One region of the Achromobacter sp. 1011791174 genome, then DNA from elsewhere that is predicted to be linked to it. Evidence: predicted binding sites of a transcription regulator. Region 1 holds the regulator's gene; each other region holds the start of a gene.

What was found. The regulator sigma-54, encoded in region 1, starts transcription at its own class of promoters, with help from an activator protein. The targets are predictions, from matches to a motif close to TGGCANGNAANCTGCTTT.
Region 2: a site for sigma-54 is predicted at 8,918-8,935, ahead of adh (aldehyde dehydrogenase). Genes of this name have one in related genera too.
Region 3: a site for sigma-54 is predicted at 3,720-3,737, ahead of AC6LJ5_RS16490 (ANTAR domain-containing response regulator). Genes of this name have one in related genera too.

The regions. Positions count from the first base shown of each region.
Region 1 is NZ_JCBANH010000102.1:10,829-21,168, reverse strand. Features, by position in the region: gene AC6LJ5_RS25575 (peptide chain release factor 3) at 1-583, shown strand, start outside; gene AC6LJ5_RS25570 (hypothetical protein) at 621-1,307, shown strand; gene bfr (bacterioferritin) at 1,422-1,898, opposite strand; gene AC6LJ5_RS25560 (DMT family transporter) at 2,299-3,213, opposite strand; gene AC6LJ5_RS25555 (LysR substrate-binding domain-containing protein) at 3,380-4,249, shown strand; gene AC6LJ5_RS25550 ((2Fe-2S)-binding protein) at 4,428-4,709, opposite strand; gene rpoN (RNA polymerase factor sigma-54) at 4,830-6,257, opposite strand; gene AC6LJ5_RS25540 (hypothetical protein) at 6,274-6,897, shown strand; gene AC6LJ5_RS25535 (Bug family tripartite tricarboxylate transporter substrate binding protein) at 7,090-8,070, shown strand; gene leuA (2-isopropylmalate synthase) at 8,612-10,321, shown strand.
Region 2 is NZ_JCBANH010000035.1:44,472-54,811, reverse strand. Features, by position in the region: gene mltA (murein transglycosylase A) at 1-266, opposite strand, end outside; gene apaG (Co2+/Mg2+ efflux facilitator ApaG/CorD) at 296-670, opposite strand; gene rpe (ribulose-phosphate 3-epimerase) at 832-1,551, shown strand; gene AC6LJ5_RS14450 (phosphoglycolate phosphatase) at 1,569-2,297, shown strand; gene trpE (anthranilate synthase component I) at 2,604-4,124, shown strand; gene AC6LJ5_RS14440 (aminodeoxychorismate/anthranilate synthase component II) at 4,186-4,752, shown strand; gene trpD (anthranilate phosphoribosyltransferase) at 4,766-5,797, shown strand; gene trpC (indole-3-glycerol phosphate synthase TrpC) at 6,024-6,812, shown strand; gene AC6LJ5_RS14425 (sigma-54-dependent Fis family transcriptional regulator) at 6,855-8,759, opposite strand; gene adh (aldehyde dehydrogenase) at 9,012-10,340, shown strand, end outside.
Region 3 is NZ_JCBANH010000044.1:14,722-25,061, forward strand. Features, by position in the region: gene dacB (D-alanyl-D-alanine carboxypeptidase/D-alanyl-D-alanine endopeptidase) at 1-671, shown strand, start outside; gene upp (uracil phosphoribosyltransferase) at 871-1,509, shown strand; gene cysG (siroheme synthase CysG) at 1,559-2,989, opposite strand; gene AC6LJ5_RS16490 (ANTAR domain-containing response regulator) at 3,102-3,683, opposite strand; gene AC6LJ5_RS16495 (CmpA/NrtA family ABC transporter substrate-binding protein) at 4,085-5,392, shown strand; gene ntrB (nitrate ABC transporter permease) at 5,416-6,249, shown strand; gene AC6LJ5_RS16505 (ABC transporter ATP-binding protein) at 6,254-7,129, shown strand; gene nirB (nitrite reductase large subunit NirB) at 7,163-9,598, shown strand; gene nirD (nitrite reductase small subunit NirD) at 9,607-9,939, shown strand; gene AC6LJ5_RS16520 (nitrate reductase) at 9,942-10,340, shown strand, end outside.

The sequences.
Region 1 (10,340 bases):
GTCGTTCCTGTCGCAGCGGCGCGAGCTGCTGGACGAGGCTTATGCCGGCGACGTCATCGGCATCCCCAACCACGGCGTGCTGCAACTCGGCGACGTGCTGACCGAAGGCGAAACCCTGCAGTTCACCGGGCTGCCGTTCTTCGCGCCCGAGCTGTTCCAGGCGGTCGAAGTGAAGGATCCGCTGCGCACCAAGCAATTGCGCACCGGCCTCACGCAGCTGGGCGAGGAAGGCGCCATCCAGGTGTTCCGTCCCGAGGCGGCCGGCGGCTCGCTGCTGCTGGGCGCGGTCGGCCAGCTGCAGTTCGAAGTGGTGGCGCACCGGCTCAAGACCGAGTACGGCGTGGACGCCCGCATGCTGCCTTCGCGCTACACGATGGCGCGCTGGATCACGTCCGACAACCCCAAGGCGCTGCGCAAGTTCATGGATGCCAATGCTGCCCATATCGCCTATGATGTGGTCGATGCGGCGGCGTTTTTGATCGGTTCGCCCGCGCAGCTGCGCGTGGCCGAGGAACTGTATCCGGATGTGAAATTCCACGCCATGCGCGAGCACGGCGGCAAGGTTTTCGGAGACAAGGCGTAGACCCGTCCGGGTTCCGCACGGCAGAAGAGGTTTAGCAATGTCTTGGCGTTTTTTGTTCGCAACGCTGCTGGTCGCGCTGGGCGCGTCGGCCTGGGGCGGAATTCAACTTGGCGACTGGCTGGTGGCGCATGCCCCGGTCGCCGCGCCCGCGCCCGGCCAGGATGGGGCCGACGGCCAGCAACCAGTGCTGGACGCCAACGGGCGTCCCTATGTGGCGCAGCCACCGCAGCCGCGCATCGACGGCACGCTGGGCGTGCCCGACAAGCCGGCCGACCGCGAGTGGGCCATCAACACCGTGTCGCTGTTCGATTCCGTCAGCGATCCCAACGTCAAGCTGTCGCGCGAGCGCATCTCGGCCGACCAGGCGCGCGAAATCGCCGCGGCCTCGCAGCAGGTGCCGCTGCCCACGGGCACGTCCGACGTCAGCACGCTGGATCTGCAGGCGCCCGGCACCTCGACCGCCGTCAACGGCGGCGCGGGGCAGGGCCAGGTCCAGGCCGGCGGCTACGGCTCCGGCCAGATGATGCCCGCGCCGCCGCCCCCGAACACCGCCCAGGCACCCGGCGCCCCCGGCTGGCAGGACGCGCTCAAGCGTGAGCTGGCGCATTGCGCCACGCAGGGCTTCTTCGAACGCCCCTCGTGTTCCTGGGCCGCGCGCAACAAGTACTGTGCGCCGAACCGCGCCTGGGGCACGATGGCCGAATGCCCGGCCCGTCCGCAGTAACGCGATCGCAACGCTATCGACGCGGCACTCTGGCCGCGTACAAAGACAAAGGCGCCCCTCGGGGCGCCTTTGTCTTGGCCGGCGATCCTGTGACCGCCGCCAGGCCGGCAACCGTTATTCCGGCACCGACATCTGGCTCTGCAGGTAGTTCTGCAGGCCGACCTTGTCGATCAGGTCGATCTGGGTTTCCAGATAGTCGATGTGCTCTTCGGTGTCGTCCAGGATGTCCTGGAACAGATCGCGCGACACATAGTCGCGCACCGATTCGCAATACGCGATGGCTTCCTTGACCGTGGCTTGCGCGCCTTGCTCCAGCTTGAGGTCACAGGCCAGCAGTTCCGGCACGTCTTCGCCGATCAGCAGCTTGTGCAGGTCCTGCAGGTTGGGCAGGCCGTCGAGCATGAAGATGCGCGCGATCAGGCGGTCGGCATGCTTCATCTCGCCGATCGACTCTTCGTATTCGTGCTTGCCCAGCTTGTCGAAGCCCCAGTGGTTCAGCATGCGCGCATGCAGGAAATACTGGTTGATGGCCGTCAGCTCGTTGGTCAGCTGCTTGTTGAGATGCTGGATGACGGTTTTATCGCCTTTCATGATGAGACTCCTTGCAGTCAGGCGCGATGCGCGCACATCGCGACAGGAAGACGCGCGATGCCGCGCGTACGCAACCCCGGCAGACTAACATCCGGCGCGGGGCCGCGCCTAGCCTTGCTCTGCATTTGGTAAACGGCTTTGCAAGCGCAACATGAAAGCGACAGGATAATGAGAATGAGTTTGCGTGAGCGATGCCTTGCACGCACTACGCAGACTTCATGCGGCCTGGAAGCGGCCATGCCGCCCGATTGTGCACCTTGATGCACGTCAAGCGCAGCGCGGATCGCACGCCGCCTCGCTGAAAAACCCGCGTGCGACGCGTGCTCCGCGCTGTTGCATATCTACGACCGCATGAGCGCGCGCGCCACCATCACGCATCGACTCGATGGATATCGCGGACTCAATCGGCGCGCCGCGTGGCCAGCCAGATGCCGAATGCGATCGGCACGATGCCCAGCAGGTCCAGCCACGACACCGGCTCGCTCAACACCAGCCAGCCGAACAGCAAGCCCAGCGGCGGCATCAGGAAGTGCAGCGCGCTGGCGGCGGTGGCGCTGGCGCGGCCAAGAATCATGAACCACAAGTAATAACCGCCAATCGACACGGCCACGATCATGTAGGCCATGCTCCAGAACAGACTGGCCGTCATGCGCGCCGCGCCCAGGTCATCGACGACCAGCGCGATCGGCATCATCGCGGCCGCGCCGGCCAGCGACTGGATGCCGGTGGCCATCCACAAGTCCGCAGACGGCTTCAGGCGCTTGTACAGCAGCGTACCCGCCACCAGCGCGATCAGTCCGCCAACCACGAGCAAGGTGCCGTGCGCGTCTTCCTGCATGCCGCTCAACCGCGAACGCAGCACCACGGCCACGCCGGCCAGCCCCAGCAGCAGGCCCAGCAGCTTGCGCCAGCTCAACCGCTCGCCCAGCACCGGCCCGGCCAGCACGCCGATCAGCAGCGGATTGGTGCTGATCAGCACCGCGGTGAACGCGGATGACACCCGCGTCATGCCCGACCAGCTCAAACCCAGATACAGGGCGTTGTTCAGCAGGCCCAGCAGCGCCAGCGCGGCGACGTCGCGCCGGCTCGGCCAGCGCCAGCGGCCGCTGGCCGCGGCCACGCCCAGCATCAGCGCGCCGGCGATCAGGAAACGAAACGCCAGCAGGGTCATCGGCGGACAGTCGCGCACCGCGATCTTGGCGGCGGCGAACGCCGAACTCCACAACAGGCAAAACGCGGCGATGGGCAACCAGGCGACAGCGGCTGGAGAATCGGTGCGGGCGGGAGATGCGACGGCGAGCGAGGGGGTTTTCATGCGAGTCCCGGAGAGAGGGCGCCGCCGCTTTGGCGACAGGCTGGCGGCCATTTTGCGCGCCGCCCCATCCATTGACAAATGCTTTATTCAGATTAAAAGTATTCGATAATCGAATGGATAAACCCGCCGCCTGTCCAGGCTGCACGACTGCTTTCCAGGCCCCGCCATGCTCGATCTCGATCTACTGCACAGCTTCGTTTCCGTCGTCGACGCCGGCGGCTTCACGCGCGCCGGCGAACGCGTGCACCGCAGCCAGTCCACCGTCAGCCAGCAGATCCGCAAGTTGGAAGAGGCGCTGGAGTGCGCGCTGTTCATCCGCGACGGCCGCCAGGTCCAGCTGACCGAAGACGGCGAGCGGCTGCTGGGCTATGCCCGCCGCATGCTGGCGCTGTCCACCGAGGTGCGCGAGGCTGTCAGCGGCCGCCAGCGCGTGGACGTGGTGCGCCTGGGCATCCCGGACGATTTCGCGCCCGAGGCCTTGACCGCGCTCCTGGCGGCCTACGTGCGCGAACGGCCGACGCTGCGTCTGTCAGTGCGCTGCGATCTCAGCGCCGCGCTGACGCGCAGCCTGGAGCGCGGCGATCTGGATGTGGCGCTGCTCAAGCGCGAGCCCGGCGCCGGAATGGACACGGGCGCGGCCCTGGCCGCGTGGCCGGAGCTCCTGCATTGGATCGCCGCCAGCGCCTTGCCGCTGCCCGATGTCGAGCCCGTGCCGCTGGTGGCGTTTCCGCAAGGCTGCATCTACCGCAACCGCGCCATCCACGCGCTGGAAGCGGCGGGCCGGCGCTGGCGCATCGCCTATGAAAGCCCCAACCTGCTCGGCCTGCAGGCGGCGCTGGCCGGCGGCCTGGGCGTGGCGCTGCTGGAGCGCCGCTGTCTGGCGCCCAACCTGCGCATCGTGGACACGCATCTGCCGCCGGCGCCGCCCACCGAGCTCGCGCTCTGCCTGGGCCGCGCGGCGCGCGAGCCGGCGCGCCAGGTGGCGCAGACGGTGCAGGCGTTCTGCGCAGCGCAGTGGCGCCAGCCCTCATCCTGAACGGGAACGGCTCCGCCGGACGGCCCAACGGCCGCAAGCCGCCAGGCGTGGAAAGGACACAGGCCGCCTGTGTGTGGAAGGAACCGCGCAGACAAAGGCGCGAAAACCCACGCCGACCCATCCGCACAAAAACAAAAGCCACGGCAGGCGCCGTGGCTTCGTTGGATCAGGAACGGGGTCAGGCTACCGCGACCTGGATGACCGGATAGGTATTGGCCGCCGGCGCGCTGGGCTGTTCAGCCAGGGCGGCGGGAGGATTGACCGGAACGGCGATCGAGCGCACGTCGCAGACGCTGGAGCAACGACCGCCGGGCAGGTATTCCGTGGCGGTGGCTGCGCAACAGCCGCAACAGGTCGCCACGCCCAGCTCGAACTGCAGGTCGGCCAGCGTGGTAGCGCCCGCGTCCACGCTGGCGCGGACTTGGCGTTCGGTGATCGCGTTGCATACACAAATGTACATGAGAATAATTATCGAAAATTATTCTCGAACTGGCAAGCGGCTTGCGCAAAAAAATTGCAACCGAGATGTCACGCAAGTGTTTGAAATCAGGGACGAATTTACAGCCATTCGTCCCTGATTTCAGCGAACCGAGGCCTGCGCCTTGCGCAGCGCCGCCGGCGCGATGCGCAGCGCCTCGCGGTATTTGGCCACCGTGCGCCGGGCGATCACGATGCCCTGGTCGGCCAGCTTTTCCATGATCTGGCTGTCGGACAAGGGCTTGGCGCGATTCTCGTCCGCCACCATCTGGCGGATATGGGTCTGCACCGCCGTGGCCGAGGTGGCGTCGCCGCCGTCGGTCGACACCCCCGCCCCGAAGAAGCGCTTGAGCTCCAGCGTGCCAAACGGGGTGAGCATGTACTTCTGCGTCGTGGCCCGTGAAATCGTGGATTCGTGCAGGCCCAGTTCGCCCGCGATGTCCTTCAGGATCAGCGGTCGCATGGCCGCCGGCCCCTGGCTGAAAAAGGCCGTCTGGCGTTCGACGATGGCCTGGGACACCCGCAGGATGGTGTCGAAGCGCTGCTCGACGTTGCGGATCATCCACTTGGCCTGCTGCAGCTGGGCCTGCAGGCCGGCGTGGGCCGATTCCTTCTGATTGCCCAGCATCTGCGCGTACAGGCCGTTGATCTGCAGGCGCGGCACGGCGGCGCTGTTAAGCGTGACCTGCCAGCCGCGCCGGGTCTTGCGCACGATCACGTCCGGCACGGCGTAGTCGGCGGCCGGCACGGTCCAGGCGCGTCCCGGACGCGGCTCCAGGCGCAGGATCAGGGCGTGCGCGGCGCGGAACCGGGTTTCGTCGCACCCCGCCGCCGCGCACAGACGGGCGACATTGCCGGTGGCCAGCAGCGGCAGGTGACGGGCGCAGATCTCGCGGGCGCAGGCCAGCGCCGCCGGGTCGGCCGCCTCGGGCAGGCGCGTGATGTCCGGGTGGCGCAATTGCAACAGCAGGCATTCCGCCATGTCCCGCGCGCCGATGCCGGGTGGATCGAAGGACTGCAGCAGCGACAGCGCCGCCTTCAGCTCGTCGATATCCGGCTCCAGCTCGGCCGGCAGCCAGCCCAGGATTTCCTCCAGCGGCGAGCCCAGGTAGCCGTTCTCGTCCAGCTCGTCGATCAGCAGGGCGGCCAATGCGGCGTCGCGCGGCGCCGCCCGGGTCAGCATCAGCTGGCCCAGCAGGTGCTCGCGCAGCGTGTCCGGCATGGCGGCCTCGGGCGGGCCGCCGTCCTCGTCTGGGTAGACCCCGCCGGAGCCGGGCATTTCCTCGATGGGCGCGTCGCGCTCGGCCGCCGGCTCGTCGTCCTGCACCGAGGACTCGCGTTCGGACTCTGCCTGCGCCTCGGGCGCCACGGGTTCGTCGTCGCGCTCGAGCAGCGGGTTGTCCGCCAGCACCTGCGAGATCTCGGCTTCCAGCTCGAGCGTGGACAACTGCAACAATCGGATCGATTGCTGCAGCTGTGGGGTCAGCGTCAGATGCTGACCGGGACGCAGTTCTAAAATCGGACGGGTCATAGGTACAATATTTTGCATGATGAATCAGACTTCGCCCGAGCGCGTTCGCCAGGATAGCCGCCTGATCGGCCAGACCCTGCTCAAACTTGCGCTTCCCAGACTCCTCCTGCGCGCGATCGTGATCGCCGTCGCCCTCATCATCTGGTATTTCGTCGCCAACTGGATACTGGACGCGGGCAAGCGCGTGAGCTTCGAATTCCTGCACTCGCTGGGCCAGCCCACGATGGACATGGTGCAGAAGTTCAGCCCCTACCTGTGGTGGGTCGGGGTCGGCATCTGGAGCCTCATCGTCTTCTTCGCGCTGCGCGCCTGGCTGAGCGCCAGCCTGGCCTCCGGCCGCGCCACGCCGGTGCAGACCGAGGTGCTGGCCGAACTGGCGCCGCAGCTGTCCGACGAATCGCTGGGCGTGCTGCGCTGGACCTGGGGCGACCGCGAAGAACCCTTCACCGTGGGCGACCTGCGCCGCTCGCTGTCTGAAATCCGCCACAGCCGCATCGCCAAGATCGACATGGTGGCGCGTCAGGCCGAGATCCTGGAAGGCGGCGGCAAGCCCCGCGCCGGCTCCCGCGACGACGACGCACCGCGCCGCGAACCGCGCGCCGACCGCTACGTCGAGCCGCGCATCGGCCCCGCCCGATAAGCGACACCCTTCCGCGCAACCCGCCAGAAGCCGCCGTCCAGGCGGCTTTTGCATTTCAGTGCGCTGCCAGCAAGCCGCTCCTATACTGGCCTGCCACGCTCGCGCAACCGCGGGCCGCGCGTCATACCGACACCATGCGCCGGCGGCCCCGCCGCGGCGACCGCGCGGCCGACCTCCTGGAGTCCGCTTTCCATGTTCCGTACTTCCGTCCGGTTCGCCGCCAGCATGGCGCTGGCCTGCTCTGCCGCGCTCTCGTTCAGCGCGCCGGCGCGGGCTGCCTGGCCAGACAAGCCCATCACCTTCGTCGCCCCGTTCACCGCCGGCGGCGCCAATGATCTGGTCGCCCGCATCATCGCCAAGGCGGTCGGCGCCGCGCTGAACCAGCCCGTCATCGTCGAGAACCGTCCCGGCGCCGGCGGCGTGATCGGCGCTGCCCACGTGGCGCGCAGTCCGGCCGATGGCTACACCTACCTGGTCGGCAGCAACGGCACCGTCACCAACAGCCTGATCCGTTCCGACCAGCCGTACAAGGACGAGGCGCTGACGCCCGTGGCGCTGCTGTCGATCACGCCCTCGGTGATCGTGACCCACCCGTCCAACCCTGCCAAGAACCTGAAGGACTTCGTGGCGCGCGCCAAACAGGCCAAGACCGATCGCATCACCTTTTCCACGGCCGGCAACGGCAGCACGCCGCACTTCGTGGCCGAAATGCTGAAGGAAGCCACCGGCCTGCCGGTAGAGCCCATCGCCTACAAGAGCGGCTCGGAAGGCGTGAGCGCGGTGATCGGCAACCAGGTCGACGCCACCTCCGAGGCCAGCATCGTGACGCTGCCGCTGGTCCAGAGCGGCAAGCTCAAGGCGCTGGCCACCACCTGGGACAAGCGCATGGCCAGCGCGCCGGACATTCCGACCACGGCCGAGGCCGGCTTCGGCACGGTGCGCATCGGCCACTGGGCCGGCCTGTACGCGCCGACCGGCACGCCGGCGGACGTGCTCGACAAGATGAACGCGGCGGTCGAGCAGTCGTTGCAGACGCGTGAAGTGCAGGATGCGTTGCGCCAGAGCAGCATCGAGCCGGGCGGCGGTTCGCGCGCCAGCTTCGCCGAGTTCGCCGCCAACGAGCGCAAGCGCCTGGGCGAAGTGGTCAAGAACGGCCATATGCAGACGCAGTAAGCGCCTGAGCCGGAGCGCGCTCATGCTGTTGCGCGTCCGGCTGCGCGAGCCCCGCGCCACCGCGAAACGCGTGACTCGCGCCGCGCCTGCCGGCCTGTCGAAAGAACCAGGGAATACCCTGAGGCGCCACCGTAAGACAGATACGTCCCCGGCTTTTTCATTTGCGCTTGCACAAAAAGTATGTTTGACTAGCATCCCTATGGCCGCTAACCGCAACCCCCTCGCGATTGCCACCGGACGCTACGACGCTCCGGTCGCCGGCCTGCGCGCTTCCTTCCTCAGCGTTGCCTCCTTCGCCGCGCTATCGCTATACCTACCGATCGGTTGCCGGGCCTAGTGCCTCGTGGTAGCTCGGCAGCCACACGCTCGCCACACGCGTATTCCCCTTTCTTTTCCTGTTTTCAAGACTGAATCCTGCCGGCCTGGCCAGTAGTTTCCGGGCATATCCACGGCAAATCCAGGCGCCAGACCGTCATCCGGGCGCGCGCCGCTTGCGGGACCCCGTCCCCGGGATTCAAAAGAAACCGATCGAGGTGTAGAGATGATGCTTGCCAACCCCGCCACCAAGTACGTACCGTTCAAGCCCTTCGCCGGCGACTATGCCGAGCGCACCTGGCCCAGCCGCCGCATCACGCAGCCGCCCATCTGGATGAGCACCGATCTGCGCGACGGCAACCAGGCCCTGATCGAACCGATGAGCGTCGAGCGCAAGCTCCGCTTCTTCGAGCAGCTGGTGAAGATCGGCTTCAAGGAAATCGAAGTCGGTTTCCCGTCGGCCTCGCAGACCGACTTCGATTTCGTGCGCAAGCTCATCGACGAGAAGCGCATTCCCGAAGACGTGACCATCATCGTGCTGACGCAGTCGCGCGAAGACCTGATCAGCCGCACGGTCGAAGCCGCCGCCGGCGCCAGGCAGGCCATCGTCCACTTGTACAACGCCTGCGCCCCGGCGTTCCGCAAGGTCGTGTTCAACATGAGCCGCGACGAAATCAAGAACATCGCCACCACTGGCACGCGCCTGGTCAAGCAATACGTGGCCCAGCATCCGGAAACGCAGTGGCGCTACCAGTATTCGCCTGAAGTCTTCAGCACCACCGAACCCGAGTTCGCGCTGGAGGTGTCCAACGCCGTCGCCGACGTCTGGCAGCCCACGCCCGACTGCAAGATGGTGCTGAACCTGCCCGCCACCATCGAGGCCACCACGCCCAACCTGTACGCCGACCAGATCGAGTGGATGCACAAGAACCTGGCCCGCCGCGACAGCATCGTGCTCAGCGTGCACCCGCACAATGACCGCGGCACCGCCGTGGCCGCCGCCGAATTCGCCGTCATGGCCGGCGCCGACCGCATCGAAGGCTGCCTGTTCGGCAGCGGCGAGCGCACCGGCAACGTCGACCTGGTGACGCTGGCCTTGAACCTCTACACGCAAGGCGTGCATCCCGGCCTGGACTTCTCGGACATCGACGAAGTGCGCCGCTGCGCCGAGTACTGCAACCAGCTCCCCGTGCACCCGCGCCATCCTTACGCCGGCGACCTCGTGTTCACCGCCTTCTCCGGCTCGCACCAGGACGCCATCAAGAAGGGCTTCGCGCAGCAGAAGCCGGACGCCGTCTGGGAAGTGCCGTACCTGCCGATCGACCCGGCCGACCTCGGCCGCAGCTACGACGCGGTGATCCGCGTGAACAGCCAGTCGGGCAAGGGCGGCGTGTCCTATCTGCTCGAACAGGAACACGGCCTGGTGTTGCCGCGCCGCCTGCAGATCGAATTCAGCCGCGCCATCCAGCGCGTCACCGACGAAACCGGCCGCGAAGTCACGGCCGACGATGTGCACACCATCTTCAACCGCGAATACCTCGAACAGAAGTCGCCGTGGAAGCTGGTGCGCCATCGCATCGACGGCAATCCGTCGGCCGGCGAAGGCCAGCACTTCAGCATCGAGGCCGAACTCGAATACAACGGCGAACGCCGTGTCGTGACGGGCAAGGGCGACGGCGCCATCTCGGCATTCGTGGCCGCGCTGGGCGTGCCGGTGCGCATCATGGACTACCACGAGCACGCCATCGGCACCGGCACCGACACCCGCGCCGCGTCCTACGTCGAACTGCGCGTGGGCGATTCCGGCACGGGCTTCGGCGTAGGCATCGACCGCGACATCGTCACCGCCTCGTTCCAGGCCGTGCTGAGCGCCGTCAACCGCCACATCAACGCCGGCGCCGACGCCACCGAACAAGAAACCGCCGAGGCCGCGTGATCCGCGCCCAGGCATGAAA
Region 2 (10,340 bases), on a different contig from region 1:
CAATTGCGGATGAACAACGGCCAGAACTGCGACAGGTCGTCGTTGCTCCAGCCGGGCATCTCGGCCCAGGAAGCGGGCTTGAGCTTGCCGGCCAGCGCGCGCGGCGGCGTGTCCGCCAGCGCCGACAGCGACGGCACGCGCAGCGGGCCTTCGGCCGCGGGGGCCGATATGCCTGGGCCAGCGCCCGATTCAGGGGGGATTTCGGAGGTGGTGGTGCACGCGGCAAGCAGCGCCGACAGCACGGACAGACAGAGAATGCGCTTCATGGGCCAGAAAAAACAGTCGCCTCGCGGCGTCAGTGCAAGGTACGCGGCATCGCCAGGACGAATTCGGAAATCGGCACCTCGAACGGGATGCCGTTCTCGCCGACGCAATGATAGGTGCCGCGCATCGTGCCCACCGGGGTGGGCAGCGGGCAGCCGCTGGTGTATTCGAAGGTCTCGCCGGGCGCCAGCAGGGGCTGCTGCCCGACCACGCCCAGCCCGCGCACTTCCTGCACGCGCTGGTTGCCGTCGGTGATGATCCAGTGGCGGCTGATCACCTGGGCCGGGTGTTCGCCGGTGTTGGTGATGCGGACGGTATAGGCGAACACGAACTGGTGCTCGCCCGGATCGGACTGTTCGGGAACGAAGCGCGGAGAGACAGAGACGCTGAGGTCGTAAGGTTTCACAGTCCTTCCCTGTGTGGGGATGATGCACCCGGGGCGGCTCCTGGCGCCACGCCAGGGCGTTCCAGGACGCGCTGGCGGCGCGCTTGTCGGACAACCGCGGACGGACGCCGCCGCAAGGGCTTTTCCCGACTTCGCGCCCCAAACTGCAATAATGGCACATTATGCCCTCCCGCACCCCGAACGCCATGTCGAACGCCACCCGCATCACTCCCAGCATCCTGTCCGCCGACTTCGCCCGCCTGGGCGAGGAAGTGCGCGACGTCGTCGCCGCCGGCGCCGACTGGATCCACTTCGACGTGATGGACAACCACTACGTGCCCAACCTGACCATCGGCCCGATGGTCTGTGCGGCGATCCGCCCGCACGTGACGGTGCCCATCGACGTGCACCTCATGGTCGAGCCGGTGGACGAGCTGGTGCCCATGTTCGCCAAGGCCGGCGCCGACTACATCAGCTTCCACCCGGAGGCCAGCCGCCACGTGCACCGCACGCTGTCGCTGATCCGCGAGCAAGGCTGCAAGGCCGGACTGGTGTTCAACCCGGCCACGCCGCTGTCGCTGATGGACCACGTGATGGACAAGATCGACCTGGTGCTGCTCATGTCGGTGAACCCCGGCTTCGGCGGCCAGAGCTTCATCCCCAGCACCCTGGCCAAGCTGCGCGAGGCGCGCGCCCGGATCGACGCCTGGACCCAGGCCGGCGGCCAGCCGATAGCGCTGCAGGTCGACGGCGGGGTCAAGATCGACAACATCGCCGAGATCCGCCGCGCCGGCGCCGACACCTTCGTGGCCGGCTCGGCCATCTTCGGCAAGCCCGACTACCCCGGCATCATCAAGTCCATGCGCGAGCAGATCGCGCTGGGCGAGAGCCTGTCCGCCTGAGCCTCGGGAACAACGCCATGACCGCATTCCGCGCCGCGCTGCTGGACCTGGACGGCACCCTGCTGGACTCCATCCCCGATCTGGCCTGGGCCGCCAACGCCATGCGCGTGGAGCTGGGCATGGCGCCGCTGCGCGAGGACGTGGTGGCCACCTTCGTCGGCAAGGGCGTGGACAACCTGGTGCGCCGCAGCCTGGCCGGCAGCCTGGAGGCGGCCGAGCCGGACGCCGACGCCTTCGCCCATGCCCGCGAGATCTTCCACCGCCACTACCACGAGGTGAACGGCGAGAAGGCCACCGTCTACCCCGCCGTGATCGAGGGCCTGAAGCACCTGCGCGAGCAAGGACTGAAGCTGGCGGTGGTGACCAACAAACCCACCGAATTCACCCTTCCGCTCTTGCAGCGCGCCGGCCTGGCGGGCTTTTTCGACGCCGTGGTCTGCGGCGACACCTGCGCCCGGCGCAAGCCCGATCCGGATCAGGTGCTGCATGCCTGCGAGCTGCTGGGCGTGGCCCCGCGCGAGGCCGTGACCATCGGCGACTCCATCAACGACGCCCAGGCCGGGCGCAATGCCGGCACCCAGGTGCTGGTGGTGCCTTATGGCTACAACGAAGGTCGTGACGTGCGCGAGCTGGATGTCGATGGTATAGTGGACACGCTTGTCGACGCCGCCCGGTGGGTCGCGCTCTGGAATCAAAACAGGGACGCAGCTGAAATCCATCATGGCATCGCCGGGCCGCAAGCCTGATCGACAACGCAAAACCCTGCACAACGCAAGAACGCTCGCACAACACATGAACGTTTCCATCCAGAACCAAATGCTCGGCGCCTCGTGGCGCTGGTGGCGTTTGTCTTCCGGGTGGCGATGATTCCCTTCCCGGCCCTAGACGCGACGTAGCCGCCTAGCGCCGACACTGTGCAAGCACAGCGCCAAGCCCGGAACCAGTAACCTGGACCGGGCTTTTTTGTTGCGCGCCCGGTCCCGAATGCGAAACCCCGCGAAACCCCGCGAATACCGCGACACCCCCGCAAACCATCGCCGACGAGACCCGACATGACCGAAATCGAATTCAAAGCCCTCGCCGCCCAAGGCTACAACCGCATCCCGCTGGTGGCCGAGACCTATGCCGACCTGGACACGCCGCTGGGCATCTACCTGAAGCTGGCCCATGCCGGCCCCCAGGCCGGCCGCATGACCTGCCTGATGGAATCGGTGGTGGGCGGCGAGCGCTTCGGCCGCTATTCGTTCATCGGCCTGCCGGCGCGCACGGTGATCCGCGCCAGCGGCACGCGCACCGAGGTGCTGCACGACGGCAAGGTCAGCGAAACCCATGACGGCGACCCGCTGGCATTCATCGAGCAATACCAGGCGCGCTTCAAGGTCGCGCTGCGCCCCGGCATGCCGCGTTTCTGCGGCGGCCTGGCGGGCTATTTCGGCTACGACACGGTGCGCCACATCGAGCCCTGCCTGGGCCCGGCGGTCAAGCCCTTCCCGGCCGGCATGGAAGGCGGCACGCCGGACCTGATGCTGATGCACGTGGACGAGCTGGTCATCGTCGACAACCTGGCCGGCCGCATCTACCTGATGGTCTACGCCGACCCGGCCCAGCCCGAGGCCTACAGCCGCGCCCAGCAGCGCCTGCACGACCTGCGCGCGCGGCTGCGACGCCCGGTGGAAATCCCGTACAGCCACGCCAGCATGCAGACCGAGGAACGGCGCGATTTCAAGAAGGAAGACTATCTGGCGGCCGTGCACCGCGCCAAGGAACACATCGCCGCCGGCGATCTGATGCAGGTCCAGGTCGGCCAGGTCATCGCCAAGCCCTTCCGCGATTCGCCCCTCTCCCTCTACCGCGCCCTGCGGTCCCTCAATCCCTCCCCCTACATGTATTTCTGGAACTTCGGCGACTTCCAGGTCGTGGGCGCCTCGCCCGAGATCCTGGTGCGCCAGGAGCGCATCGTCGACAACGGCGTACCGAAGTCCCAGATCACCATCCGCCCGCTGGCCGGCACCCGCAAGCGCGGCGCCACGCCGGAAGAGGACGCGGCGCTGGCGGCCGAACTGAAGGCCGATCCCAAGGAAGTGGCCGAGCACGTCATGCTGATCGACCTGGCGCGCAATGACGTCGGCCGCGTGGCCGAGGTGGGCTCGGTCAAGGTCAGCGACACCATGGTGATCGAACGCTACTCGCACGTGATGCACCTGGTGTCCAACGTCACCGGCACCCTCAATCCCGGCATGAGCAGCATGGACGTGCTGCGCGCCTCCTTCCCCGCCGGCACGCTGACCGGCGCGCCCAAGGTCGAGGCCATGAAGCTCATCGACGAACTGGAACCGGTGCGCCGCGGCATCTACGGCGGCGCGGCCGGCTACCTGAGCTATGGCGGCGAGATGGACGTGGCCATCGCCATCCGCACCGGCGTGATCAAGGACGGCACGCTGTATGTGCAGGCCGCCGCCGGCATCGTCGCCGACTCCAATCCGGAAGCCGAATGGGCCGAGACCGAAGCCAAGGCCCGCGCCGTGCTGCGCGCGGCCGAGCAGGTGCAGCACGGCCTGGACGAACCCATCTGAGCGCGCCCCGACAACCGATACGACCAGCGGAGCCGGCCCCGGCTCCCCAGGAGAGAAGAACATGCTGCTGATGATCGACAACTACGATTCGTTTACCTACAACCTGGTGCAGTACTTCGGCGAACTGGGCGAGGACGTGCGCGTCGCGCGCAACGACCAGATCACGCTGGAGGAGATCGCCGCGCTCAACCCCGACCGCATCTGCGTGTCGCCCGGCCCCTGCTCGCCGGCCGAGGCCGGCATCTCGGTGCCCGTGATCCAGGCCTACGCCGGCAAGAAGCCCATCCTGGGCGTGTGCCTGGGCCATCAGGCGATCGGCGCGGCTTTCGGCGGCGACATCGTGCGCGCCCAGCAGATCATGCACGGCAAGACCGTCCGCATCTCGCACACCGGCACCGACATCTTCACCGGCCTGCCCACGCCCTACACGGTGATCCGATACAACTCTCTGACCATAGACCCGGCCACGCTGCCCGACTGCCTGGCCGTCACGGCCACGGCGCCCGACGGCGACATCATGGGCGTGCGCCACAAGACCCTGCCGCTATACGGCGTGCAGTTCCATCCCGAGTCCGTGCTCAGCGAGCACGGCCACGCGCTGCTGCGCAATTTCCTGAACCTCGCCTGAAGAAGGACGCATCGTGACCATTTCCGCCGCCGAAGCGCTCACGCGCTGTATCGAACACCGCGAAATCTTCCATGACGAGATGCTGCATCTCATGCGCATGCTGATGCGCGGCGAGATGTCGCCGCAGATCGCCAGCGCCCTGCTGATGGGCCTGCGCGTCAAGAAGGAAACCATCGGCGAGATCACCGCCGCCGCGCAGGTCATGCGCGAATTCGCCACGCCCGTGGTCACGCCCAATCCGGCCGACCTGCTCGACATGTGCGGCACGGGCGGCGACGGCAGCCACACCTTCAACATCTCCACCACGTCCATGTTCGTGGCCGCCGCCGCCGGCGTGCCCATCGCCAAGCACGGCAACCGCAGCGCCTCCTCGTCCAGCGGCAGCGCCGATGTGCTGGAAGCCCTGGGCGCCAACCTGACGCTGTCGCCCGAGCAGGTGGCCGAATGCATCCAGGCCACCGGCATCGGCTTCATGTTCGCGCCCGCCCACCACGGCGCCATGAAGAACGTGGCCGCCGTGCGCAAGGAACTGGCCGTGCGCACCATCTTCAACATCCTGGGCCCGCTGACCAACCCGGCCGGCGCCGCCAACCAGCTGATGGGCGTGTTCCACGCCGACCTGGTCGGCATCCAGGTGCGCGTGCTGGAGCGCCTGGGCTCGCGCCATGTGCTGGTGGTGCATGGCAAGGATGGCATGGACGAGGCCTCGCTGGGCGCGGCCACGCTGGTGGGCGAACTCAAGGACGGCAAAGTCTCGGAATATGAGATCCATCCCGAGGACTACGGCCTGTCCATGATGTCGAACCGCAGCATCAAGGTATCCAATCGCGAGGAATCGCGTGCGCTTGTCATCGAGGCGCTGGACAATGCCGAGGGCGCCGCCCGTGATATCGTCGCGCTCAACGCGGGTCTGGCCATCTATGCCGGTAACAAAGCCGGTTCCATTCCCGAAGCCTTGGCGCTAGCATTCGAAATGATCGCCACCGGCGCCGCACGCGCCAAGCTAGAAGAATTCTGCGCATACACCCGGAAATTCCAAAAATGACACAGGCCCACCCCCGAAGCGCTGCGCGCTTCCCCCTCAAGGGGGCACGCCTGCGGACCGGCAAAGCCGGCTCCGCGAGCGTGGGGCCCGCCCCCGACGCGCTCACGCGCTTTCCCCCTCACGGGGGCATGCCTGCGGACCGGCAAAGCCGGCTCCGCGGCATCCCTCTTGCACGGCCTGGGTTTCAGTTATTGCCGGTATTGCACCTGCATCATGGATCAATGAAATGAATGACATTCTCGCGAAAATTCTCGCCGTCAAGGCCGAGGAAGTCGCAGCCGCACGCCAGATGCGCAGCGAAGCCGAAGTCCTGCGCGAGGCGCAGGCCCGGCAGGACGTGCGCGGCTTCGCGCAATCCATCGAAGACAAGATCTCGCAAGGCAAGCCCGGCGTGATCGCCGAAATCAAGAAGGCCTCGCCGTCCAAGGGCGTGCTGCGCGAAACATTCAGCCCGGCCGAGATCGCCGCCTCGTATGCCGTGCACGGCGCGGCCTGCCTGTCGGTGCTGACCGACGTGCAGTTCTTCCAGGGCTCGCACGACCACCTGCGCCAGGCCCGCGCGGCCTGCTCCCTGCCGGTGCTGCGCAAGGACTTCGTGATCGACCCCTACCAGATCATCTCGGCCCGCGCCATGGGCGCCGACTGCGTGCTGCTGATCGTGGCCGCGCTCAGCCCCGGCCAGCTGCGCGAGATGGAAACGCTGGCGATGGAACTGGGCATGGACGTGCTGGTGGAAGTGCACGACGCCAAGGAACTTGAAGTCGCGCTTACGATGAAGACGCCGCTGCTGGGCATCAACAACCGCAACCTGCGCACCTTCGAGACCAGCCTGTCGAACACGCTGGACCTGCTGCCCCTGATTCCCGCCGGCAAGCGCGTCGTGACCGAAAGCGGCATCCTCAAGCCCGAGGATGTTCAGCTGATGCGCCAGCACAAGGTCGACGCCTTCCTGGTGGGCGAAGCCTTCATGCGCGCGCCCGATCCGGGCGCGGAACTGGCGCGGCTGATCCGCTGATCCCCTGCCCCCTGATCTCCAGCGGGCCCGGTCCCGGACAGCCTACGGCCGTTCGGCCCGGGCCGCTTCCAGCGCCGCCACGCGCCGGTACAGCGTGCTGCGGTGCACGCCCAGCACACGCGCCGCACGGCTGACATTGCCGCCATGCGCGGCCAGCGCCTCGCGGATGGCCGCGTCTGCCAAGGCCTGCAGGCTGGGCGGCGACGCCTCCTCGGGCTGGCGCGGCGCATGCCGCGCCGCATCAACGCCCCCGCGCTGGATCTCCTCCGGCAACATCGACAAGCCCGCCACGCCCGACGGGCCGGCCAGCACGCGCAACGTGCGCAGCACCGAGACCAGCTGCCGGTAATTGCCCGGCCAGGCGTAGCTGGCCAACGCCCGCTCGACCACGGGCGGCAACGCCGTCGCCGCGCCCTGCGCGTTCCAGAGCGTGCGCAGCAGCTCGCGCAGGTCCGTCCGCTCGCGCAGCGGCCCCAGCGTCACCGTGTATTCGGCGATGCGGAAATACAGGTCCGGCCGCACCGGCGCATCCGCGCCCTCGTGCGCCAGCGGGCGATGCGTGGCGCACAGCAGCGCGAAATCCACCGGCACCGGCCGCGCCCCGCCCAGCGGCGATACCTCGCGCTCCTGCAGCACGCGCAACAGGCGCGACTGCAAGGCCAGCGGCATGTCGCCGATCTCGTCCAGGAACAGCACGCCCCCATGCGCCTGCCGCAGCAGCCCCTTGCTGCCCTGGCGGCGCGCGCCGGTGAAGGCCCCGTCTTCATAGCCGAAGAGTTCGGATTCGATCAGGCTTTCAGGCAGCGCCGCGCAGTTCACCGCCACGAACGGCCCGGCGGCGCGCCGGCTGCGCGCATGCATCTGGCGCGCGAACACTTCCTTGCCCGCGCCGGTTTCGCCCTGCAGCAGAATGGAGACGCCGGCATCCATCAGGTGCACAGATCGACCCAGCGCGTCCAGCGCCGCCGCGTCCAGGCTGACGGCGGCTGGCGCGGGCGCGACGGCGCGGGGCTGACTGCGTTCAGGCGCCGGCACGACGCGCGGCGCGGGCGACGGCGGCAGGCTCAGCCGCGCGTGATAGACGGCGCCGTTGCGCGCCTGCACCCGGCCCGTGGCATCGGGCGCGTGCGTCAGCGCGTCTTCGAACAGGTCTTCATGGCGATACACGCCCAGCGCCGTGGCCGAGAGTTCCAGCGCCCGCAGCGCCAGCCGGTTGGCCCCGACCAGCAGGTCGCCCCGGAAGGCCAGCAGCGCCTCGCCCGGCGCCCCCAGCCCGGCCGGATCGGCATGCAGGCGCAGCACGGTGTCGCGCTCGTGCGCCTGCGCGAACAGGCGATGTTCGATCTGGTCCACGGCGGCACGCACCAGGGCCAGCGCATCGGGCCGGATGCCGCCCGCCAGGCTGGACAGGTCCAGCACGCCCAGGATCCGTCCCTGGCTGTCGCACACCGGCACCGCCGCGCAGGTCAGGATGCGGTTGGGCTCGAAATAGTGCTCGGCCCCGTGCACGACGATGGAACGGCCCTCGACCAGCGCCGTGCCGATGGCATTGGTGCCAGCCGCGGCCTCGTCCCAGGGAGAGCCGGGCATCAGGGCGATGCGCGATGCGCGCTGGGCGAAATCCAGGTCGCCGCCGCAATCCAGCACCAGGCCGCGCGAATCGGACAGGATCACCAGGCCGCCCTGCCCGTGCGCACGCTTGCGCAGCTCGGCCATGACAGGATCGGACATGCGGCGCAGCGCCTCGTTGCGCTCGCGGGCCTCGCGCAGCTCGGCCTGGGTCAGCGGCTCGGCGGGGCGCAGGCCGCGCATGTCGAAACCCAGGTCGGCGCAGCGCCGCCACGAACGCAGGATCGGCTCGGCGACCATGCCGCCGGGCACCGCGCCCTGCTGATTGAACAGCAGGCGCGCTTGCGTCAGCGACTGCCGACGGGTCTGGATGGCCATGCATGTCTCCTTGAGCGGCGTTCTGCGACACCTGTTGCGCGACGTTGTCGCAAAACGCGACAGCGCCGGGACGGACTTGCGCCGTCCGCGCCTGCGGGAGGCGCGCGCAAGCCTACTTTCGCACGCGGTCCGCGCGCTTGTCCAGCCGCGTCCCCGGTTGGCACGCGGATTGCTTGAGAGCATGCAGGCAGGCTGCCGCCGCCATTCCCGCTGCATCAACCCGCTGCATAAAAACACTTACGGAGACTAGCAATGGACATCGCGACCCGCGTCACCCCCGACACCTATGGCACGCGCATCGACATCAAGCCGCAGTACGACAATTTCATCGACGGACGCTGGCAGAAGCCGGCTGACGGCGAATACTTCGACAACCTCACCCCGGTCACCGGCCAGCTGCTGACGCGCAACGCCCGCTCCAAGGAGCGCGACATCGAGATGGCGCTGGACGTCGCGCACCGCGCCGCGCCCAAGTGGGCCGCCACCGCGCCGGCCGAGCGCGCGCGCATGCTGCTGCGCATCGCCGACGCGATGGAAGCCAACCTGGAGCGCCTGGCCACGGCCGAGACCTGGGACAACGGCAAGCCCATCCGCGAGGCCCGCGCCGCCGACATCCCGCTGGCGATCGACCATTTCCGCTACTTCGCCTCGGCCATCCGCAGCCAGGAGGGAGGGCTGTCCGAGATCGATCACGACACGGTGGCCTATCACTTCAACGAGCCGCTGGGCGTGGTCGGGCAGATCATCCCGTGGAACTTCCCCATCCTGATGGCCGCGTGGAAGCTCGCCCCGGCGCTCGCCGCCGGCAACTGCGTGGTGCTCAAGCCGGCCGAGCAGACGCCGCTGGGCATCATGCTGCTGGCCGAGCTGGTCGCCGACATCCTGCCGCCGGGCGTGCTCAATGTCGTCACCGGCTTCGGCCTGGAAGCGGGCAAGCCGCTGGCCTCCAGCAAGCGCATCGCCAAGATCGCCTTCACCGGCGAGACCACCACCGGCCGCCTCATCATGCAGTACGCGTCGCAGAACATCATCCCGGTGACGCTGGAACTGGGCGGCAAGTCGCCCAACATCTTCTTCGACAACGTCGCCGCCGAGGACGACGACTTCTTCGACAAGGCCGTCGAAGGCTTCGTGATGTTCGCGCTCAACCAGGGCGAGGTCTGCACCTGCCCCAGCCGAGCGCTGATCCAGGAATCAATCTACGAGAAGTTCATGGAGCGCGCGCTCAAGCGCGTGGCGGCGATCAAGCAAGGCAATCCGCTGGACGCCGACACCATGCTGGGCGCGCAGGCGTCGAGCGAGCAGCTGGAAAAAATCCTGTCCTACCTGGACATCGGCAAGCAGGAAGGCGCGCAGGTGCTGGCCGGCGGCGCGCGCGCGCAGCTGGCGGGCGCGCTGGAGCACGGCTACTTCGTGCAGCCCACGGTGTTCAAGGGCCACAACAAGATGCGCATCTTCCAGGAAGAGATCTTCGGCCCGGTGGTGGCCGTGACCACCTTCAAGGACGCCGAGGACGCGCTCAGCCAGGCCAACGACACGCTCTACGGACTGGGCGCGGGCGTCTGGTCGCGCGACATCAAC
Region 3 (10,340 bases), on a different contig from region 1:
AGTTCAGCCTGTACCGGCTGGCGCTGTCGCAGCCCGACTACGCCACCGAGGTCTTCCGCATGCTGTGGCGCGAGCTGGGCGGCACCTTCAAGGGCCAGGTCCGTACCGGCATGGTGCCGGGCGACGCCGTGGTGCTGGCCTCGCACGACTCGCCCACGCTGGCCGAGGTCATCCGCCAGATCAACAAGCGCAGCAACAACGTCATGGCGCGCACGCTGCTGCTGACGCTGGGCGCCGAGCGCGGCCGCAAGCCGGCCACCGTGGCCAGCAGCGAAGCCGTGGCCAAGAGCCTGCTGGCGCGCCAGGGCCTGGACATGCCGGAACTGGTCATCGACAACGGCGCCGGCCTGTCGCGCGAGGCGCGCGTGTCCGCCGACAGCCTGGCGTCCATGCTGACCGTGGCCTGGAATTCGCCGGTCATGCCGGAATACATTTCGTCCCTGGCCATCGCCGGCGTGGACGGCACCGTGCGCCGCCGCCTCAAGGGCGACGGCACGCAGGGCATGGCTCACCTGAAGACCGGCTCGCTGCGCGACGTGCGTTCCATCGCCGGCTATGTGCTGGGCGCCAGCGGCAAGCGCTACGTGCTGGTCAGCATGGTCAACCACGAGCAGGCAGGCGCGGTGCGCGCCTTCGACGACGCGCTCATCGCCTGGCTGGCCGAACAATAGGGCATGGTCCATGCCGGGTTCCGCCAGGGCGGTCTTTCCCACCCTGGGCGGTCCGGCGATAAAAATTCCCGCAAACCGATTACGATTCTCTGGCGCGGTATCCAAGGCGGACCGCGAGCCGGCGCGAAAGCGCCGCGCCGCCCGCCGCCGCGCCTGAGGCGAACACCCCCGACTCTCAATATTCTGGAGATTTACGCACATGCCCGTGCACGAAATCCGTCACCCGCTGATCCGCCACAAGCTCGGGATCATGCGCCGCGCCGACCTCAGCACCAAGAGCTTCCGTGAACTGTCGCAGGAAGTGGGCGCCTTGCTCACCTACGAGGCGTCCAAGGATCTGCCGCTGGCTCCCGCCACCGTCGAAGGCTGGTGCGGCCAGGTCCAGGTCGAGAAGATCGCCGGCAAGAAAGTCACCGTGGTGCCCATCCTGCGCGCCGGCATCGGCATGCTGGATGGCGTGCTGAGCCTGATCCCCGGCGCCAAGGTCAGCGTGGTGGGCGTGGCCCGCAACGAGGAAACCCTCGAAGCCCATACCTACCTGGAACGCCTGGTCGGCGAGCTGGACCAGCGTCTGGCGCTGATCGTCGATCCCATGCTGGCCACCGGCGGCTCCATGGTCGCCGCCATCGACCTGCTGAAGAAGGCCGGCTGCAAGGAAATCCGCGCGCTGGTGCTGGTGGCCGCGCCGGTGGGCATCGACGCCGTGCTGGCCAAGCATCCGGACGTGCATATCTACACGGCGTCCATCGACGACCACCTGAACGAGCACGGCTACATCGTGCCGGGCCTGGGCGACGCCGGCGACCGCATCTTCGGCACGACCCAGAAGACCGACTGACGGGATCAGGCCGCCTTAAGCGCCGCGCAGCCTTTTCGGCGCGGCGGCCTCAGGCGGCCAGGCGCTGCGGCTGGCCGTTGCCCTGGCCGCCATCGATATGGCGGCCGAACCATTGCAGGCGGGACGCCAGTCCCGCCACCTCGCCCACGATGAGCAGGGCGGGCGAGCGGATGCCGTGCGCCCGCGCCAGATCGGGCAGGTCCTTCACTGCGCCCGACAGCACGCGCTGTTCCGGGCGGCTGCCGTTCTCGATCAGCGCGAACGGCGTGTCCGGCGCGCGGCCGTGCGAAATCAGCCGGCGGCTGAGCGCGTCCAGCTGGCCCACGCCCATGTAGAACGCCAGCGTTTGCTTTTCGCGGGCCAGCGCGGGCCAATCCAGGTTGTCTTCGTCGTCGCGGCAGTGGGCCGTCACCAGCCGCACCGATTGCGCGTGCTCGCGGTGCGTCAGCGGAATGCCGGCGTAGGCGGCGCAGGCCAGCGCGGCCGTGATGCCGGGCACCACCTCATAGCGCACGCCGTGCTCGCGCAGGTATTCGAGTTCCTCGCCGCCGCGTCCGAAGATGAAGGCGTCGCCGCCCTTGAGCCGCACCACGCGGCGTCCGGCGCGCGCGTGCTCGACCAGCAGCGCGTGGATGCGGGCCTGGGTGGCGTGATGGTCTTCGCCGGGCTGCTTGCCCACCGACACGCGCGTCGCGTCGCGCCGCGCCAGGGCCATGATGTCATCGCTGACCAGGCGGTCGTACATGATCACGTCGGCCTCGTTCAGCGCCCGCAGCGCCTTGAGCGTCAAGAGGCCGGGGTCTCCCGGTCCGGCGCCCACCAGCACCACGCTGCCCTCGGCGGGGCGCAGGGGCTGGTCCAGGGCGGTGGCCAGCGCGGCCTCGGCCTGGTCCGGCCGCTGCTGGCGCAGCAGCCCGGCCACGGGGCCGTCCAGCAGCCAGTCGTAGAAGCGGCGCCGGGCGCCCAGGTCGGGATGGCCGGCGCGGATGCGCTGGCGGTAGCGCTCGGCCAGTCCGGCCAGCTGGCCCAGTGTGTGGTCGAACAGCGATTCGATGCGTTCGCGCAGGCGGCGGGCCAGCACCGGGGCCACGCCCGAGGACGAGATCGCCACGATCACCGGCGAGCGGTCCACGATGGACGGCACCTGGAACGAGGACAGCGCCGGATCGTCCACCACATTGCAGAACAGGCGGCGGGCCTCGGCGGCCTCGGATACCTCGCGGTTGACCCCGGTGTCGTCGGTGGCGGCCACGACCAGCCAGACGGCGTCCAGCCAGGCGGGGTCGAACCGGCCCGGATGGTGACGGATGCGGCCGTCGGCGGCCAGCGCGGCCAGGGCGGGCGTCAGCCCGGGCGCGCCCACGGTCACGGCGGCGCCCGCTTCGAGCAGCGCCAGCGTCTTGCGTTCGGCAACGGCGCCGCCGCCCACGACCAGCGCGGGGCGGCCGTTCAGATCGGCGAACAGGGGGAAGAGCTTCATGGAATAAACCCGCTCCGGGCTGGCCCGGCAAATGTCAGTCGATCATAGGGATGGGGTTTCATCCCCACAACTTTTGATTTATTGAATTCATATATCCAAAACTTATTAGCGCTCAGCCTGGGCCCAGCCATTGACTGAACTCAACGACCTCGCGCGCCACCTCGCCCAGGCGCTTCTGGGCCTGCATGGCGCGTTCGCGCAACAGCCGGTGGGCCTCGTCCTCGGAAATTGAGCGGGTCTGCATCAGGATGCCCTTGGCTTTTTCCACCCATTGCCTGTCCGCCAGCCGAAGCTTGGCTTCGCGCAGCGCCTCGCGCCGGGACTTCTCCACGGCGAAGCGTTCGATCGCCACGGTCAGCAGGCTTTCGATGCGGGCGGCGGGGACGTCCCCGACCACGTAGGCGGCCACGCCCGCCTGCAACGCCTCGCGGATGGCCGCGCGCGTGCCGTCGCCGGTGAACATCACCACCGGCCGGTCGCTGTGCTCGCTGGCCACGCAGACATATTCCAGCGTGTCTCGCCCGGGCGCGTCGCTGTCGATCAGCACCACATCGGGAGCGGCGTCTTCGATCGCTGCGGCCAGATCCATGCCCGGCGCGGCCTCGGCCACGACGAGCACGCCCGCGGCCGCCAGCGTCTGCCGCAGCGACGCCGCGCGTCCCTCGCCATCGTTGAGCAGCATGACTTTCAGCATGGGGCGTTCGATCCTGCAAATCCGGATAGCGGTGATCACGCAATTTCCATGCCATGCCGCGGCGCGCGCGACCGCCGCGCGCCGCGCACAAGCGCGGGGCATGGCGCGCACAGGCTTGGTGCGCCGGCGCACGTTGTGGCGCATCCGTGTGTGTCCGCAAGGTGTCGGTCCGCGCCCGCGTCGATCGGCCGTCAAGCCAGTATCCATGCGGTATCACGGACTTTGCGCCGGTCCGCGCCCGGGGGAGGCGGGGGTTGGCACGGCGCTTGCTTGTGGGGTAGTGGCGGCCAACGACGGTCGCCCACGCTGAACGCCGCGCATTCGCGGCCAGGGACAACGACGTCTCGCCCGCCACCGGATCCGGTCCGTGGCGGGCGGGGCGTTTTTTTTTGCCAGGAGCCATGCCCATGTCGTCACACCATGACCGTTCGGAACACGCCCCGAAACCCGACCCGCGCGATGGCGCCGATGCCGGACGCCGCAGCTGGCTCGCGGGGGCCGCGCGCGCGGCGACGGGCGCGGGCCTGTTGTCCCTGGTAGATCCGCTGGTGCGCGCCGGCGCCTGGGCGGCCGGCACCGATGCGCCGGAAAAGACCGAGGTGAAGATCGGCTTCATCCCGCTGACGGATTGCGCGTCCGTGGTGATGGCCTCGGCGCTGGGCCTGGACAAGAAGCACGGCGTCACCATCACGCTGTCCAAGGAGGCTTCCTGGGCCGGCGTGCGGGACAAGCTCATGAACGGCGAGCTGGATTTCGCTCATGTGCTGTATGGGTTGGTCTACGGCGTGCACCTGGGCATCGGCGGTCCGCGCAAGGACATGGCGGTGCTCATGGGGCTGAACCAGAATGGCCAGGCGATCACCCTGTCCAACAAGCTGCTGCAGGCTGGCGCGCGCGACGGCGAGTCGCTGGCCAGGCTGATGGCCAGCGACAAGCGCGAATACACCTTCGCCCAGACCTTTCCCACAGGCACCCACGCCATGTGGCTGTATTACTGGCTGGCGGCGCATGGCATCGATCCGATGCGCGACGCCAAGGCCATCACCGTGCCGCCGCCGCAGATGGTCGCCAACATGCGCGTGGGCAACATGGACGGCTTCTGCGTCGGCGAGCCCTGGGGCGCGCGCGCGATCATGGACAAGATCGGCTTCACCGCCATCACGACGCAGGGCATCTGGGCCGATCATCCCGAAAAGGTGCTGGGCGCCAGCGCCGAGTTCGTGGCGCGCCATCCCAATACGGCGCGGGCCGTCACCGCCGCGGTGCTGGAGGCGGGCAAGTGGATCGACGCGTCCGAAGCCAATCGCCAGAAGACCGCCGAGACCATCGCGGCCAAGTCCTACGTCAATACCGATGCCGGCGGCATCGTCGGCCGCATGCAGGGCCGCTACGAGGACGGCCTGGGCAAGTCCTGGAGCGATCCGCATGCCATGCGCTTTCATGCCGATGGCGCGGCCAACTTCCCCTACCTGAGCGACGGCATGTGGTTCCTGACGCAGCACAAGCGCTGGGGACTGCTCAAGACGCATCCCGACTACCTGGCCGTGGCCCGGCAGATCAATCGCATCGACGTGTACCGCCAGGCGGCGCAGGCCGTGGGCGTGGCGCTGCCCGCCGGCGAGATGCGCAAGTCCACGCTGGTCGACGGCGTGGCCTGGGACGGCAGCGATCCGGCGGCCTATGCCGACGGCTTCAAGGTCAAGGCCTGAGCGCCGCAACGAGGGAGAAGGATATGTTCAATGTGATCTCCGGCATGGCGGGCGCGGGCCGGACGGGCGCCTTCTGGCGCGACCGCGTCGAGGCCCTGCTCAAGGCCGTGGCCGGGCCGGTGGCTGGATTCGCGGTGTTCGTGCTGGCATGGCAGGCGGTGGCCATGGGCATTCCCGAGATTCCCACGCCCGGCGTCACCTGGCACGCGGCCCAGGCGCTGTTCGCCGATCCTTTCTACGACAACGGGCCCAACGACAAGGGCATAGGCTGGAACCTGCTGGCCTCGCTGCAGCGCGTGGCCGTCGGCTTCGGGCTGGCCGCCATCGTGGGCATACCGGCGGGCTTCGCCATCGGTCGCTATGCCGCGCTGCGCGCCATGTTCTCGCCCATCGTCAGCCTGCTGCGGCCGGTGTCGCCGCTGGCCTGGCTGCCGCTGGGCCTGTTGCTGTTCAAGGCCGCCAATCCGGCCGCCATCTGGGCGATCTTCATCTGTTCCATCTGGCCCATGATCGTCAATACCGCCGTTGGGGTGACGCGCGTGCCGCAGGACTACCTGAACGTGGCGCGCGTGCTGAATCTGTCGGAATGGAAGGTCGTCACCAAGGTATTGCTGCCGGCGGTGCTGCCCTATGTGCTGACCGGCGTGCGGTTGTCCATCGGCACGGCCTGGCTGGTGATCGTGGCGGCCGAGATGCTGACGGGCGGCACCGGCATCGGCTTCTGGCTGTGGGACGAATGGAACAACCTGAAGGTCGAGCACATCGTCATCGCCATTTTCGTGATCGGCATCGTGGGGCTGGCGCTGGAAACGCTGCTGGTCGCGCTGGCGCGCCGTTTTACCTACGCCGAGGAGTAGCCGCATGAAGAAGCATGTACGCATAGAACGCGTGGGCCAGACCTTCGCCACGCGCAAGGGCGATTTCGTGGCCCTGCGCGATATCGACCTGACCGTGGACCAGGGCGAGTTCATCACGCTGATCGGGCATTCGGGCTGCGGCAAGTCCACGCTGCTGAACCTGATCGCCGGCCTGACGCGCCCCACCACTGGCGTGCTGCTGTGCGCCGAGCGCGAGATCACCGGACCCGGGCCCGACCGCGCGGTGGTGTTCCAGAACCATTCCCTGCTGCCCTGGCTGACCTGCTTCCAGAACGTGCACCTGGCGGTGGAGCGCGTGTTCGGCGGCAGCGAAAACCGCGCCCGGCTGGCCGAGCGCACGCGCGCGGCGCTGGAACTGGTGGGACTGCTGCCCGCGCAGAACAAGCTGCCGCGCGAGATCTCCGGCGGCATGAAGCAGCGCGTGGGCATCGCGCGGGCGCTGGCGATCGAGCCGGGCGTGCTGCTGATGGACGAACCGTTCGGCGCGCTGGATGCGCTGACGCGCGCGCATCTGCAGGACGAGCTGCTCAGGATCGTGGCCAAGACGCGCACCACCACCATCATGGTCACGCACGACGTGGACGAGGCCGTGCTGCTGTCGGACCGCATCGTCATGCTGGGCAACGGGCCGGCCGCCACCATCGGCGAGATCCTGGCCGTGCCGCTGGCGCGACCGCGCGACCGCGTGGCACTGGCCAATGACGCGGTCTACCTCGCCTGCCGCGCCGCGGTAGTGGACTTCCTGCACCGCCGCCATGGCAATCCGGAGCACGCGGCGGCTCGCGAGTCCGGCGTCCAGGCCGGCAGGGCCGAGGGCGGCGCGCCGGACGACGCCGGAGCCTCACGGGCCGTGGCCTGAGCGCATCCGGAACTACAGGCTGAGAGGGACATCATGCAAGAGAAACAGAAGTTGGTGGTGGTGGGCAACGGCATGGCCGGCATCCGCGCGGTCGAGGAACTGCTGAAACTGGCGCCCGACCTGTACGACATCACCGTGATCGGCGCCGAGCCGCACGTCAACTACAACCGCATCCTGCTGTCGCCGGTGCTGACCGGCGAGCAGACGCTGGACGACATCATCCTCAACCGCGAGGACTGGTACGCGTCGAACGGTATCCGGCTGCTGCTGGGCCGCAAGGTCACGGGCCTGAACCGGGCGCGGCGCATCGCGCAGCTCGACGATGGCGCCACGCTGCCCTATGACCGCCTGCTGCTGGCGACCGGATCGAATCCCTTCATGCTGCCGGTGCCGGGATGCGAGCTGGACGGCGTGGTCACGTTCCGCGATATCCGCGACGTCAACCTGATGATCGACGCGGCCGCGCGCTACCGCCATGCCGTGGTGATCGGCGGCGGCCTGCTGGGCCTGGAAGCGGCCAATGGCCTGGCCGCGCGCGGCATGGACGTGTCCGTGGTGCACCTGGGCGAAGCGCTGCTGGACCGCCAGCTCGACGGCGCGGCCGCCGGCCTGCTGCGGCAGAGCCTGGAGGCGCGGGGGCTGCGCTTCCTGATGCAGCGCCAGACGCAGGCGATCCTGGCGGGCGATGACGGCCGGGTGCGCGCGTTGCGCTTCGCCGATGGCGAGGAGATCGCCGCGGACCTGGTGGTGATGGCCGTGGGCATACGGCCCAACACCGAGCTGGCCGAAAGCTGCGGCCTGCATGTGGACCGGGGCGTGGTGGTGAGCGACACGCTGCAGACCTACGATCCCCGCATCTATGCCGTGGGCGAATGCGTCAGGCACCGGGGCATGGCCTACGGCCTGGTCGCGCCGCTGTTCGAGCAGGCCAAGGTGGCCGCCAACCATCTGGCGCTGCATGGCATCGGGCGCTACGAGGGCAGCGTCACGTCCACCAAACTCAAGGTGACCGGCATCGACGTGTTCTCGGCCGGCGATTTCGTGGGCGACGGCCTGACCGAGGCGATCACGCTGGCCGATCCCTCGGCCGGCGTCTACAAGAAGCTGGTGATCCAGGGCGACCGCCTGGTGGGCGCCTGCCTGTATGGCGACACGGCCGACGGCGCCTGGTATTTCCGGCTGATCCGAGAGGGCAAGGAGATCGGCGCGCTGCGCGACCAGCTGATGTTCGGCGAACACGCCGTGGGCGATACCGGTCACGCGGGCGAGAGCCGTGCCGCCGGCATGGCGGACAGCGCCGAAGTATGCGGCTGCAACGGCGTCTGCAAGGGCACTATCGTCAAGGCCATCCGCGAGCAGGGCCTGTTCACGGTGGACGAGATCAAGAAACACACCAAGGCGGCCAGCTCCTGCGGCTCCTGCACGGGGCTGGTCGAACAGATCCTGATCAACTGCGTGGGCGGCGCGGCGGACGTGAAGCCCCGCTCGGAAAAGCCGGTGTGCGGCTGCACCTCGCATACCCACGGCGAGCTGCGCCGCGCCATCCGCGAGCATCACCTGACCCGCGTGGCCGATGTGATGGCCTTCATGGAATGGCGCACGCCGGACGGCTGCGCGACCTGCCGTCCCGCCATCAATTACTACCTGCTGTCCACCTGGCCGGGCGAGGCGCGCGACGACAGCCAGTCCCGGCTGGCCAACGAGCGCATGCACGCCAACATCCAGAAGGACGGCACCTATTCCGTGGTGCCGCGCATGTGGGGCGGCGTGACCAATGCGTCCGAGCTGCGCCGCATCGCCGACGTGGCGGACAAGTACGCGATCCCCATGGTGAAGGTGACGGGCGGGCAGCGCATCGACCTGTTGGGCGTGCGCAAGGAAGACCTGCCCAAGGTCTGGCAGGACCTGGACATGCCCTCGGGCCACGCCTACGGCAAGAGCCTGCGCACCGTGAAGACCTGCGTCGGTAGCGAGTTCTGCCGTTTCGGCACGCAGGATTCGACGGGCATGGGCATCGCGCTGGAGAAGGACCTGGTGGGCATGTGGAGCCCGCACAAGGTCAAGCTGGCGGTGTCGGGCTGCCCGCGCAACTGCGCCGAATCGGGCATCAAGGACGTGGGCATCATCGCGGTGGAGTCGGGCTGGGAGCTGTACGTGGGCGGCAACGGCGGCATCAAGACCGAGGTGGCCCAGTTCTTCGTCAAGGTGCAGACGCAGGACGAGGTGCTGGAGTATGCCGGCGCGTTCCTGCAGCTCTATCGGGAGGAAGCCTTCTACCTGGAACGCACGGTGCACTATCTGGCCCGCGTCGGCCTGGAGCACGCCAGGCGGCAGGTGGTCGAGGACCCGGAAAACCGCAAGCTCCTGTACGCGCGGCTGCGCTTCGCCCTGTCCTTCGAGTCCGATCCCTGGCGCGAGAGAACGGCCGGGGCGCCCGCCGCGCGCGAGTTCGAGATCCTTTCCGCATGAGCGCCGCTATGACAACCGCCACCATCACGCAAAACTGGTCCGAGATCTGCCGGGTCGAGGACATTCCGCCGCAGGGCGCCCGCATCGTGCGCCGTCCCGGCCGCGAGGACATCGCCGTGTTCCGCAGCCATGGCGACGAGGTGTTCGCCCTGATCGACCGCTGTCCCCACAAGGGCGGTCCCTTGTCGGCCGGCCTGGTGCACGGCCGTTCGGTCACCTGCCCCTTGCACAACTGGGTAATCGACCTGGACAGCGGCCAGGCGCAGGCGCCCGACGTGGGCTGCGCCCGGGCGGTCGCTGTCCGGGTCGAGGCCGGCGTGGTCAGCCTGGACCTGGACTAGCCATGGACGCGGCGGCGATTCCGGTCAGCATCCATCCGGCGCGGGACGAGGGCGCGGAGGTAGCCAGCGTGTGCTGCTACTGCGGCACGGGCTGCGGCGTGCGCGTGCGGGTCAGCCAGGGCGCGGTGCTGGCGGTGCGCGGCGACGACAGCCACCCCGCCAACCACGGCCGGCTGTGCAGCAAGGGCCTGGCCCTGGCCGACACGGTCCGCGCCGATCATGCGCGCGTGCTCGCCGCGTCCTGGCGCGCGGGCAAGGACGAGCCGCGCAAGCCGATCGGGCTGGACCAGGCGCTGGACATCGCTGCCGACCGGCTGGCCGACGCCATCGTCCGGCACGGGCCGGATTCTGTCGGCTTCTACCTGTCCGGCCAGCTGCTGACCGAGGATTATGCGGTCTTC